Regions from separate parts of the Kitasatospora sp. NPDC059408 genome, predicted to be linked through region 1. Evidence: riboswitches for the same ligand, from Rfam matches in the RefSeq annotation. Region 1 holds a riboswitch; the other holds the start of a gene.
The links. A riboswitch is a leader RNA that binds a small molecule or an ion and turns the genes downstream of it on or off. The one in region 1 is predicted to bind glycine.
Positions count from the first base shown of each region.

Region 2: it holds a riboswitch for glycine, as region 1 does, so the genes downstream of both, gcvT (glycine cleavage system aminomethyltransferase GcvT) here and gcvP (aminomethyl-transferring glycine dehydrogenase) in region 1, are expected to answer to the same signal.

Region 1 is NZ_JBHYWI010000123.1:3,095-8,910, forward strand. Features, by position in the region: gene ACFXDE_RS41100 (MFS transporter) at 1-940, opposite strand, end outside; gene ACFXDE_RS41105 (YsnF/AvaK domain-containing protein) at 1,344-1,970, opposite strand; partial or broken gene ACFXDE_RS41110 (PRC-barrel domain-containing protein) at 1,998-2,378, opposite strand; glycine riboswitch at 2,603-2,706, shown strand; gene gcvP (aminomethyl-transferring glycine dehydrogenase) at 2,947-5,816, shown strand, end outside.
Region 2 is NZ_JBHYWI010000061.1:27,664-33,479, reverse strand. Features, by position in the region: gene ACFXDE_RS31670 (enhanced serine sensitivity protein SseB C-terminal domain-containing protein) at 247-1,170, opposite strand; gene ACFXDE_RS31665 (enhanced serine sensitivity protein SseB C-terminal domain-containing protein) at 1,287-2,081, opposite strand; glycine riboswitch at 2,290-2,395, shown strand; gene gcvT (glycine cleavage system aminomethyltransferase GcvT) at 2,627-3,748, shown strand; gene gcvH (glycine cleavage system protein GcvH) at 3,848-4,222, shown strand; gene glyA (serine hydroxymethyltransferase) at 4,359-5,627, shown strand; gene ACFXDE_RS31645 (L-serine ammonia-lyase) at 5,782-5,816, shown strand, end outside.

The DNA of each region.
Region 1 (5,816 bases):
GCAGCACGGTGGCGGTGAAGCCGTAGTGGGCCAGCTTCTCGGGGGTCTGCGCGAAGTTGCTGATCACCATGAACGAGCCGTACATGCCGAAGCCGATCAGCAGGCCGGCCAGGTTGGTGAAGGCGACCGCGGGGCGGGACATCATGCTCAGGTCGACCAGCGGGTGCTTGACCTTGACCTCGATGACGCCCCAGATCAGGGCCACGACGGCGGCGACGGCGAACAGGCCGAGGGTCTTGGTGGAGGTCCAGCCCCAGTGGTTGCCCTGGCTGACCGCGACCAGCAGGGCGGAGAGCCAGCCGGCCAGGGTGAGGGCGCCGAGCGGGTCGGCGCCGCCCTCCTTGTCGGTCACCGGGTCGGACGGGACGCGGAAGGCGACCAGGGCGACCGCGATCAGGCCGAAGACCAGGCCCATCCAGAAGATCGACTTGTAGTTCCAGTGCTCCAGCAGGAGACCGGTGGCCACCAGGCCGAGGCCGGAGCCGACGCCCATCGAGGCGCTGATGGCGGCGACGCCGCCGGTCACCTTCTGCTTGGGCAGCTCGTCGCGGACGATGCTGATCGCCAGCGGCATCACGCCACCGCCGGCGCCCTGGAGGACGCGGGCGACGATCAGCAGGCTGAACGAGTGGGTGCTGACGGCGAGCGCCGAACCGGCGACCAGACCGGCCAGCGAGATCAGCAGCATCGGCTTGCGGCCCCGGAGGTCGCCGAAGCGGCCCAGGAGGGGAGTCAGCACGGCGGCGGAGAGCAGGTTGGCGGTCATCAGCCAGGTGATGTTGGAGCCGGAGACGTCCAGTTCCTTGGCCAGCGACGGCAGGATCGGGACGACCGCGGTCTGCACCACGCTGAACGACAGCATCGCCAGGATGAGGGCCGGCAGGACCCGGGTGGTGCTCTGCTTCTCGGCCGCGGTGGTGGGCTGTGGTGCCTCACTCACGGTTGCTTCCTCCCGTACATAGTGAATGAACTGAAATAACCATGCAGGGAGATACTTCAGAGTGTCAAATATCGAGTGGTTAAGGTTTGGCAAAGGGGGGTGGTCGGATGGAGGTCGGGTGGAGGTGGGGGGCGCCTGCGGCGGGCTGGGGGGTGGGGAGTTGGGGGAGTGGTGCGGTTTGGCAGAGGGGGGTGGTCGGGCGGGGGTGGGGGGCGCCAGCGGCGGGCTGGGGGGGGGGGGTTGGGGGGAGTGGTGTGGTTTGGCGGAGGGGGGTCGTCGGGTGGGGCGTCGTGTGGTTTGGCGGACGGGGGTGGTCGGGCTGGGGGTGGGGAGTTGGGGTGGGGGAGGCGGTGGGCATGGCAAAGGCTCCCGGTGGGGGCCGGGAGCCTTTGGGTGGTGCGGTTCAGGACAGGGGGCGGAGGGAGGCGCCGTTGGGGGTGGGGGTGCCGTTGGGGGCTCCGTTGGGGGTGGCGGGGGTGTCGTCGTGGACCTCGACGTTCTCGCGGCGGAGTTCGTCGTGGATGACCTCCTCCGCCGTGTAGCGCTCGACGACGAGGCGGACCCGCTCGATCGGGGCGAGGTACTTGCGGACCACCGGGCGCTCCTCGCGCAGGGTGACCTCCTCCACCGCCTCGGCGATCTCCTTCTCGGTGAGGGCCGCCCGCTCGGCGTCGCCCACCGGCATCCGCTCCACCCGGACGCGTTCGCGGACCACCGGGACCCGGCGCTCGACCTGCTCGCTCGTCACGTACTTGCGCAGCTTCGCCGTGCCCAGCACGTGCCACTCGGTGGTGATGTCCAGCCGCTCCTCGCGGCAGGTGATCTCGACCGGGCCGCTGGGGGCGGACGGGGCCTCGGTCGCCGGGGCGTTCTGGGGCTTGGGCTGGACGGCGGGCTGGGCGACGGGGGGTTGGGCGGTCGTGGTCGCGGCCGCCATCGGGGCGGCTGTCGGCGCGGGGGTGCTGAGGGTCCGCACGTGGGCCTCCGTGGCGGTCGTGGTGGGAGCGGTGGTGAGGGTGGTCGTGGTCATGGGGGCGACGGTCGTCGTGGCGGCGGCCGCGGTGGTGCCGAAGTCGAGGTCGGGCTGCGGCGGTCCGGCGTCGCCGTTCACCGGCCGGCCGTTCACCGGGGTGTCGAGGCCGTAGTAGCGGTAGAGCTGGAGCTCCTGGGCCGGCGACAGGTGCTGGCCGACGCCGAAGTCCGGCGAGTCCTTGACCAGCGACTTGTCGTACGGCACGCGGAGCTCGTCGCCGGAGAACTCGCTCGTGGTGAGCGGGACGAAGGCGTCCCGGCCGAAGATGCCGGTGCGGACGGCGGCCCACTCGGGCTGGCCGGTGGCGTCGTCCAGGTACACCTCGTCGACCGTGCCGATCTTGTCTCCGTTGCGGTCGACCGCCTTGTGGCCGATGAGGTCGCGGGGGTCGATATCGGTTTGCACTCTTTCCTCCAGTGCGCTGCGCCTGCGGAACTCCCGCAGGACGGCGGCCGGAGCAGCCGTGCCGTCCGCCACTTCACACCAAAAGCCATCAACCGGACGGCCGCGAGCGGGGTGCGTCCGGACGGGCTGCGGGGTGGGCCGTTCGGGGGACGCGCGTAGACCCCGGGTGACCGGACACACCCGTGATCGAACGGGCTCCCGCTGGTACCCTGGGCCGCGACCGCCGAGCCCGCTCGGGAGAGTCCCCGAAGGCGAAAGCCACTGGTCGGGGCGCCGAAGGAGCAACTCCTCCCCGGAATCTCTCAGGCATCCGTACCGTGTGGGATAGGTCACTCTGGAAAGCAGGGCAGGACCGCCGGCGAGGGAGCCGACGGCCACCACCCTCACCGACGGTGCAAGCCGGCGGAGCGCCCACGGCGCGCCGCGCGGGCGAAGCTCTCAGGTCCCGATGACAGAGGGGGAGGCCTGTCGGGTCCGCCCGCCACCAGGCCCACCCGCTGTCCGCAGCGGTGCAGGCCGACCGGCGTGCGTACCCCCGCCGGTCCGTGACCAGGAGGCCTCGACCACCATGAACGCCCAGTCGAACGCGGGACGCCCGAGCGGCGCCGTCACCCTCACCGAGCTCGAGCAGGCCAGCCCCTTCGAGAACCGCCACATCGGCCCCGACGCCGCCGCGCAGGAGAAGATGCTGGCGCAGGTCGGCTACGGCTCGCTGGACGAGCTCGCCGCCACCGCCGTGCCCGAGGCGATCCGTTCCATCACGGGTCTGGACCTGCCCGCCGGCCGCAGCGAGGCCCAGGTCCTCGCGGAGCTGCGCGAACTGGCCGGCCGCAACCAGGTGCTCCAGCCGATGATCGGCCTGGGCTACTACGGCACCTTCACCCCGCCGGTGATCCTGCGCAACGTCCTGGAGAACCCGGCCTGGTACACCGCGTACACCCCGTACCAGCCGGAGATCTCCCAGGGCCGCCTGGAGGCGCTGCTCAATTTCCAGACCCTGGTCTCCGACCTGACCGGCCTGCCCACCTCGGGCTCCTCGCTGCTCGACGAGTCCACCGCCGCCGCCGAGGCGATGGCGCTGGCCCGCCGCGTCACCAAGGTCAAGGGCGGCGTGTTCCTCGTCGACGCCGAGACCCTGCCGCAGACCGTCGCGGTGATCAACACCCGTGCCGTGCCGACCGGTGTCGAGGTCGTCGTGGCGGACCTCTCCGAGGGCATCCCGGCCGAGATCGCCGAGCGCGGCGTCTTCGGCGTGCTGCTCCAGTACCCGGGTGCCACCGGTGTCGTGCGCGACCTCGCCCCCGTCATCGAGCAGGCCCACGGCCTCGGCGCGATCGTCGCGGTCGCCGCCGACCTGCTGGCGCTGACCCTGCTCAAGTCGCCCGGCGCGCTCGGCGCCGACATCGCCTGCGGCACCTCGCAGCGCTTCGGCGTGCCGATGGGCTTCGGCGGCCCGCACGCCGGCTACCTGTCGGTGCGCGCCGAGTACGCCCGCTCGCTGCCCGGCCGCCTGGTCGGCGTCTCCGTCGACTCGGACGGCAACCGCGCCTACCGCCTGGCGCTGCAGACCCGCGAGCAGCACATCCGCCGCGAGAAGGCCACCAGCAACATCTGCACCGCCCAGGTGCTGCTCGCCGTCATGGCCTCGATGTACGCCGTCTACCACGGCCCGGACGGCCTGGCCGACATCGCCCGCCGCACCCACCGTTACGCCGCCGCCCTCGCCGAGGGCCTGCGGGCCGGCGGCGTCGAGCTCCTGCACGGCGAGTTCTTCGACACCGTCACCGCCGTCGTCCCGGGCCGCGCCGCCGAGATCGCCGCCGCCGCCCGTGCCAACGGCATCAACGTGTACCAGGACGGCGAGGACCGGATCTCGGTCTCCACCGACGAGACCACCACCCGTGAGCACCTGGCCGGCGTCTGGGCCGCGTTCGGCGTGCCCGCCGTCGAGGCCGCCGAGACCGCCGAGGCGCTGCCCGCCGCGCTGCTGCGCGAGGACGAGTACCTCACCCACCCGGTCTTCCACAGCCACCGCTCGGAGACCGCCATGCTGCGCTACCTGCGCCGCCTGTCGGACCGGGACTACGCGCTGGACCGCGGCATGATCCCGCTGGGCTCCTGCACCATGAAGCTCAACGCGACCACCGAGATGGAGCCGGTGACCTGGCCGGAGTTCGGCCAGCTGCACCCGTTCGCGCCGATCGACCAGGCCCAGGGCTTCCTGACCCTGATCCGCCAGCTGGAGCAGCAGCTGGTCGAGGTCACCGGCTACGACGCCGTCTCGATCCAGCCGAACGCCGGTTCGCAGGGCGAGCTGGCCGGCCTGCTGGCCGTCCGCGCCTACCACCACGCCAACGGCGACACCCAGCGCGACGTCTGCCTGATCCCGTCCTCCGCGCACGGCACCAACGCGGCCTCCGCCGTGATGGCCGGCATGCGGGTCGTCGTGGTGAAGACCCTCGTCGACGGCGACGTGGACGTCGAGGACCTGAAGGCCAAGATCGAGAAGCACCGCGACAGCCTGTCGGTGCTGATGGTCACCTACCCGTCCACCCACGGCGTCTATGAGACCGAGATCACCCAGATCTGCGCCCTGGTGCACGAGGCCGGCGGCCAGGTGTACGTGGACGGCGCCAACCTGAACGCCCTGGTCGGCCTCGCCAAGCCGGGCAAGTTCGGCGCGGACGTCTCGCACCTGAACCTGCACAAGACCTTCTGCATCCCGCACGGCGGTGGCGGCCCGGGCGTCGGCCCGGTCGCGGTGCGCGCCCACCTGGCGCCGTACCTGCCGAACCACCCGCTGCAGGAGGAGGCCGGCCCGGCCACCGGTGTCGGCCCGATCTCGGCGGCGCCGTGGGGCTCGGCCGCGATCCTGCCGATCTCCTGGGCGTACGTCCGCCTGATGGGCGGCGAGGGCCTCAAGCACGCGACCCAGGTCGCCGTGCTGAACGCCAACTACATCGCCAAGCGCCTCGCCCCGCACTTCCCGGTGCTCTACACCGGGCCGGGCGGGCTGGTCGCGCACGAGTGCATCATCGACCTGCGTCCGCTCACCAAGGAGACGGGCGTGACGGTGGACGACATCGCCAAGCGCCTGATCGACTACGGCTTCCACGCGCCGACGATGTCGTTCCCGGTGGCCGGCACGCTGATGATCGAGCCGACCGAGTCCGAGGACCTGCACGAGATCGACCGGTTCTGCGACACGATGATCGCGATCCGCGCCGAGATCGACAAGGTCGGCTCGGGCGAGTGGGCGGCCGACGACAACCCGCTGTGCAACGCCCCGCACATCGCCGCCACCCTGGCCGGCGACTGGGCGCACGGCTACTCGCGGCAGGAGGCCGTCTTCCCGGCGGGCGTGAACCCGGCGGACAAGTACTGGCCGCCGGTCAGCCGGATCGACGGCGCGTACGGCGACCGCAACCTGGTCTGCTC
Region 2 (5,816 bases), on a different contig from region 1:
GTGCGTTGCGCAGAACTCTCTGCCATCCGAACTGGCTTGCGCCAGCCCTGCCAAGCGACAGATGCCCAACTGTGATCTGCGTGCATGCACCTCCACGATCATCGGCATATCCCTCTTCACACGGTCGTGATAACCGTGTCAAGATGCCTGACACCCGCAGCCGCGAAGTCGTCCGGAAAACGCCGAAGCCGACCTGACGCAAAGTCAAGTCGGCTTCTGGAAATGGGTTTTGGCGGGTTTAGCGGTTCAGCGCCCCGGGTATCCGGGCCACGGCCGCTGGGGCGGCTGCGGCTGCCCGTGCCAGCCCGGCCCGGTCTGCTGCGGGTAGTACGGCGGCGCCTGGTGGCCCGGCGGCGGCACCGGCGGGTAGGCACCGGTCGGCCGGGCGAGCCCGGCCGCCTCGCGGTCGTAGAACGGCCGCGCCTTGGCCCGCATCCACAGCGCCACCGGGTCGTACTCGTCCGCCATCGCCACCGTGGACACCGCCAGCCCCTCCGGGGCCACCGCGATCGCCCGCTGCATCAGCGCGCGCACCGCCTCCACGGCCGGCGGGGAGCCGTCGTACAGGTCCAGGCCGATGGCCAGGTACGGTTCGCCCACGGCCGGCTGCACCCAGGCCCGGCGCAGCGCCCGGACGGCCCGCACCTCGCGCGCCTGGTGCTCCAGCAGCGCGAAGAACTGCTGGGCGTTCACCTGCGGCTCGCTGAGCCTCAGCGGCCCGGCCGGCAGCCGGTCCAGGCCCCCCGCGATCCGCCGCAGGTCCGCCCACGGCACGCCGACCCCGCCGCCCGGGGCGTGCGGGTTCAGCCACAGGCCCCAGCGGGTGCGGTACAGCGACGCGGCGATCTCGCGCCCGGAGACGACCTCGTGGGCACGCGCCCAGCCGGAGGCCGCCAGCTGCTCGGGGGAGGTGACGGCCGGCGCGTAGCCGTGGCCGCTGATCTCCATGTTCCCGTACTGGGCGTCCGGGCTGCCCGGGGTGCCGTGCCACAGCAGCATCCAGACCTGGCCCTCGGCCAGGGCGCGGAGCAGTTGCTCGTACGCCTCGTAGCGCTCCGGCGCGACCTCGCGCAGCGCGCGCTCCAGCACGCCCGGATCCGCGCCGGGGCGTCCGGCCGGTGCCTGGCCCCAGGGCCCCGGTGCACCACCGGACACCGCTCCCGCACTCATGCGCCCACCTCGCCGCGCCTCTTTCCTCACCTGCCGCCGGCCCGTCGGCCGTCTGCACGCACCCTATGGCGCGGCACCGGCCGACGCCACGGCGACGTGCCTACGAACGAACCCCGTCACACCCGCGCGTAGAACGGCAGCACCCGGGTGAGCAGCCACTCGACCACCGGATCGTCGGCGAGGTCGAGCAGCACGAGGTGGACGCCGCCGGGCAGCGGCGCGGTTCCCAGCGCGCGGCCGAGCGCCTCGTTCACCGCCGCCGGGTCGGCCGGGGCGGCCGGGTCCAGCTGCACGCCGATGAACATCACGGTCGGCTCGCCCTCGATGCTCGCGAGCGCGCGGCGCGCGGTCAACACTCCCGGCAGGGCGGCGAGTTCGGCCCGACAGACGGCCAGGAAGTGCTCCGGATCCTCCCCCGGCACGGGCTCGCGCAGCGCGACCCGGCCACCGGTCGGCGCCGAGGGGTCCTCCCAGCGGTCCTCGCGCGGACCGCGGCGCAGCTCGGCGACGCCCTGCGGCGGCACCGGGATGCCCACCGCGGCCTCGGGGTTGACGGCGATCCCGACGCCCAGCGGCAGCCCGCGGGCGAACTCCCAGGCCGGGGCGACCGCGAACGCCATCCCCGGCGCCTGCTGGAGGAACACCTCCTGCGAGGAGAAGACCGGGACGTACGGCTCGCCGCCCAGCTCGATCGTCGGCAGGTCCAGCGACTGCCCCTGCGGGTCGCCGCCGGCGGGCAGCGGGATCCACACCTGGCTGCGGGCCAGCACCTCGACCACCCGCGGCGTCGCGCCCGGATCGCCCAGCGCGGCGGTGAGCACCTGCTCCAGCTCGTTGGCCGGCCAGGCCCCGCCCGGCGGCGGCGTGTCCGGGCCGCCCCACCCCTGCTGCTGCTCCACCGGGTACCCCATGCGCCCCTGTACCGCCCTCTGCCGGTCGGCCGCCCACTGCTGCCGACGCGCAGCAGTCTAGGGTGCGTGTTCCCTTGTGTGGCGTGTGGCCGGGTCCCCTGTGGTGTGTGACCGGGTCCCCCCTCCCATCGGTGCCGCGGACGTGCCATGATGTGCGCGTCCGACGGCGTCGTGCGCAGTCGGCCCCACTAACTCCATACCGGCCGCTCGAACCCGCGCGGGAGAGTCCGGAGTGCCCCGTCTGGTGGCACGGCCGGCGCCGAAGGAGCAAGTCCTCCCCGGAATCTCTCAGGCCCCCCTACCGCACGGGTTAGGCACATCTGGAAAGCGGCGCACGGCCTGTCGTGCGCCCACCCACGGTGCAAGCCGCCATCCTGTCCGGAAAGCTGGAAACAGCGACGGGCCGCTGCGCGGTGAAGCTCTCAGGTTCGACGACAGATGGGGAGACCCACGCCGCCGCATGCCCGCGCGCAGGAGTCGGTCCCCGAGCGGGTCCGGTCCGGCGCGTGCACCCCTGAGTGCCCAGACCGAGGAGTTCCCAGGCCATGTCGTCCCTCCGCCTCACCGCGCTCGACGCGCTGCACCGCGCCCTCGGCGCGACCATGACCGACTTCGCCGGCTGGGACATGCCGCTGCGTTACGGCAGCGAGCGCGAGGAGCACCTCGCCGTCCGCACCAAGGCCGGTCTGTTCGACCTGTCCCACATGGGCGAGATCACCGTGACCGGCCCGCAGGCCGGCGAGATGCTGGACCACGCGCTGGTCGGCTTCGTCTCCGCCCTCGGCGTCCTGCGCGCCCGCTACACCATGATCTGCGCCGAGGACGGCGGCATCCTGGACGACCTGATCGTCTACCGCCTGCGCGAGGACTCCTTCCTCGTCGTCGCCAACGCCTCCAACGCCCAGCTGGTGCTGGACGAGCTGATCGCCCGCGCCAAGGGCTTCGACGCCGTCGTCACCGACGACCGCGACACCTACGCGCTGATCGCCGTCCAGGGCCCGGAGTCCACCGCGATCCTCGCGAAGACCACCGAGGCCGACCTGCCCGGCCTGAAGTACTACGCGATCCTCCCGGCCCGGGTGGCCGACCGGGACGTGCTGCTCGCCCGCACCGGCTACACCGGCGAGGACGGCTTCGAGATCTTCTGCGCCCCGGCCGACGCCGAGCCGGTCTGGCAGGCGCTGACCGCCGCCGGCGAGGGCCACGGCCTGGTGCCGTGCGGCCTGTCCTGCCGCGACACCCTGCGCCTGGAGGCGGGCATGCCGCTGTACGGGCACGAGCTCTCCACCGACCTGACCCCGTTCGACGCCGGCCTCGGCCGGGTCGTCCGCTTCGACAAGACCACCAACGACGGCGCCTTCGTCGGCCGCAAGGCCCTGGAGAAGGCCGCCGCCGAGGCGGAGTCGACCCCGCCGCGCGTCCTGGTGGGCCTGGTCTCCGAGGGCAAGCGCGTGCCGCGCGCCGAGTACACGGTGGTCTCCGCCGACGGCGCCCCGATCGGCCGGATCACCTCGGGCGCGCCGTCCCCGACGCTGGGCAAGCCGATCGCGATCGCCTACGTGGACGCGGCCCACGCCGCCCCCGGCACCGCCGTCGCGGTGGACGTGCGCGGCAAGCACGAGCCGGTCGAGGTCGTCGCCCTGCCGTTCTACAAGCGCGCCCGCTGAGGATCTTCCCGGGCCCTCGGTCACCACTGATCCGCGACGAAGCCGTCCGCGCGGCGGCCCGCTTCGTCGTACCCGCTTCCCATCCTGGAGAATGACGCCATGAGCAACCCCCAGCACCTGCAGTACACCAAGGAGCACGAGTGGCTGACGGCCGCCGAGGACGGTGTCTCGACGGTCGGCATCACCAAGCACGCCGCGGACGCGCTCGGTGACATCGTCTACGTGCAGCTGCCCGAGGTCGGCGACGAGGTGACCGCCGGCGAGACCTGCGGCGAGCTGGAGTCCACCAAGTCGGTCAGCGACCTGTACTCCCCGGTGACCGGCGAGGTCGTCGAGGTCAACCAGGACGTCCTGGACGACAACGCCCTGGTCAACAGCGCCCCGTTCGAGGGCGGCTGGCTGTTCAAGGTCAAGGTGGAGTCCACCGACGAGCTGCTCAGCGCCGACGAGTACACCGCCTTCATCGGCGGCTGACCAGGCCCTTGGCGCGGCGGGCCGCAGCGCGGCGGCCCGCCCCCCTCACCGCCCACCCGTCACCCGCCGCCGCCCTTCCGAGGGCGCACTTCGCGCGGCGGTCCCGATTCCTCCTTCGCCCCGGGAAGACCACACCATGACGGTTCTCAACGAATCCCTGCACTCGCTCGACCCGGAGATCGCCGCCGCGGTCGACGCCGAGCTGCACCGCCAGCAGACCACCCTGGAAATGATCGCCTCCGAGAACTTCGCCCCGGTGGCGGTCATGGAGGCCCAGGGCTCGGTGCTCACCAACAAGTACGCCGAGGGCTACCCCGGCCGCCGCTACTACGGCGGCTGCGAGCACGTCGACGTCGTCGAGCAGATCGCGATCGACCGCATCAAGGCCCTGTTCGGCGCCGAGCACGCCAACGTCCAGCCGCACTCGGGCGCGCAGGCCAACGCCGCCGCGATGTTCGCGCTGATCCAGCCGGGCGACACCATCCTGGGCCTGAGCCTGGCCCACGGCGGTCACCTGACCCACGGCATGAAGATCAACTTCTCCGGCAAGCTCTACAACGTGGCCGCGTACCACGTCGACGAGAAGAGCGGCCAGGTCGACATGGCCGAGGTCGAGCGCCTCGCCAAGGAGCACCAGCCGAAGCTGATCATCGCCGGCTGGTCCGCCTACCCGCGCCAGCTCGACTTCGCCGAGTTCCGCCGCATCGCCGACGAGGTCGGCGCCCTGCTCATGGTGGACATGGCGCACTTCGCCGGCCTGGTGGCCGCGGGCCTGCACCCGAACCCGGTGCCGTACGCGGACGTCGTCACCACCACGACCCACAAGACCCTGGGCGGCCCGCGCGGCGGCGTCATCCTGTCGAAGGCCGAGTGGGCCAAGAAGATCAACTCCGCGGTCTTCCCCGGCCAGCAGGGCGGTCCGCTGGAGCACGTGATCGCGGGCAAGGCCGTCGCGTTCAAGGTCGCCGCGTCCGAGGAGTTCAAGGAGCGCCAGCAGCGCACCCTGGACGGCGCCCGGATCCTCGCCGAGCGCCTGCTGCAGGCCGACGTCGCCGAGGCCGGCGCCTCCGTGCTGTCCGGCGGCACCGACGTGCACCTGGTGCTGGTCGACCTGCGCAACAGCCAGCTCGACGGCCAGCAGGCCGAGGACCGCCTCCACGAGGTCGGCATCACGGTCAACCGCAACGCGATCCCGAACGACCCGCGCCCGCCGATGGTCACCTCCGGCCTGCGCATCGGCACCCCGGCCCTCGCCACCCGCGGCTTCGGCGCCGAGGACTTCCGCGAGGTCGCCGACATCATCGCAGAGGCCCTCAAGCCGGGCTTCGACGAGACCGTCGCCGCCGGCCTGAAGGCCCGCGTCACCGCGCTGGCCGAGAAGTACCCGCTCTACCCGAACCTCTGATCGCCGGGGGTGGGTGACCGGCCTCACGCCGGTCGTCCACGGGAGTTTCCGGGGCACCGCGCACACTGGAAAGACGCGCGGTGCCCCTCCTCATGCTGCGCCTACGCACAGCAACGCAATGTCCGTCCACGAGACCAGACAAGGACGTCCCCCCGTGGCCCTCAGTGTCTTCGACCTTTTCTCCATCGG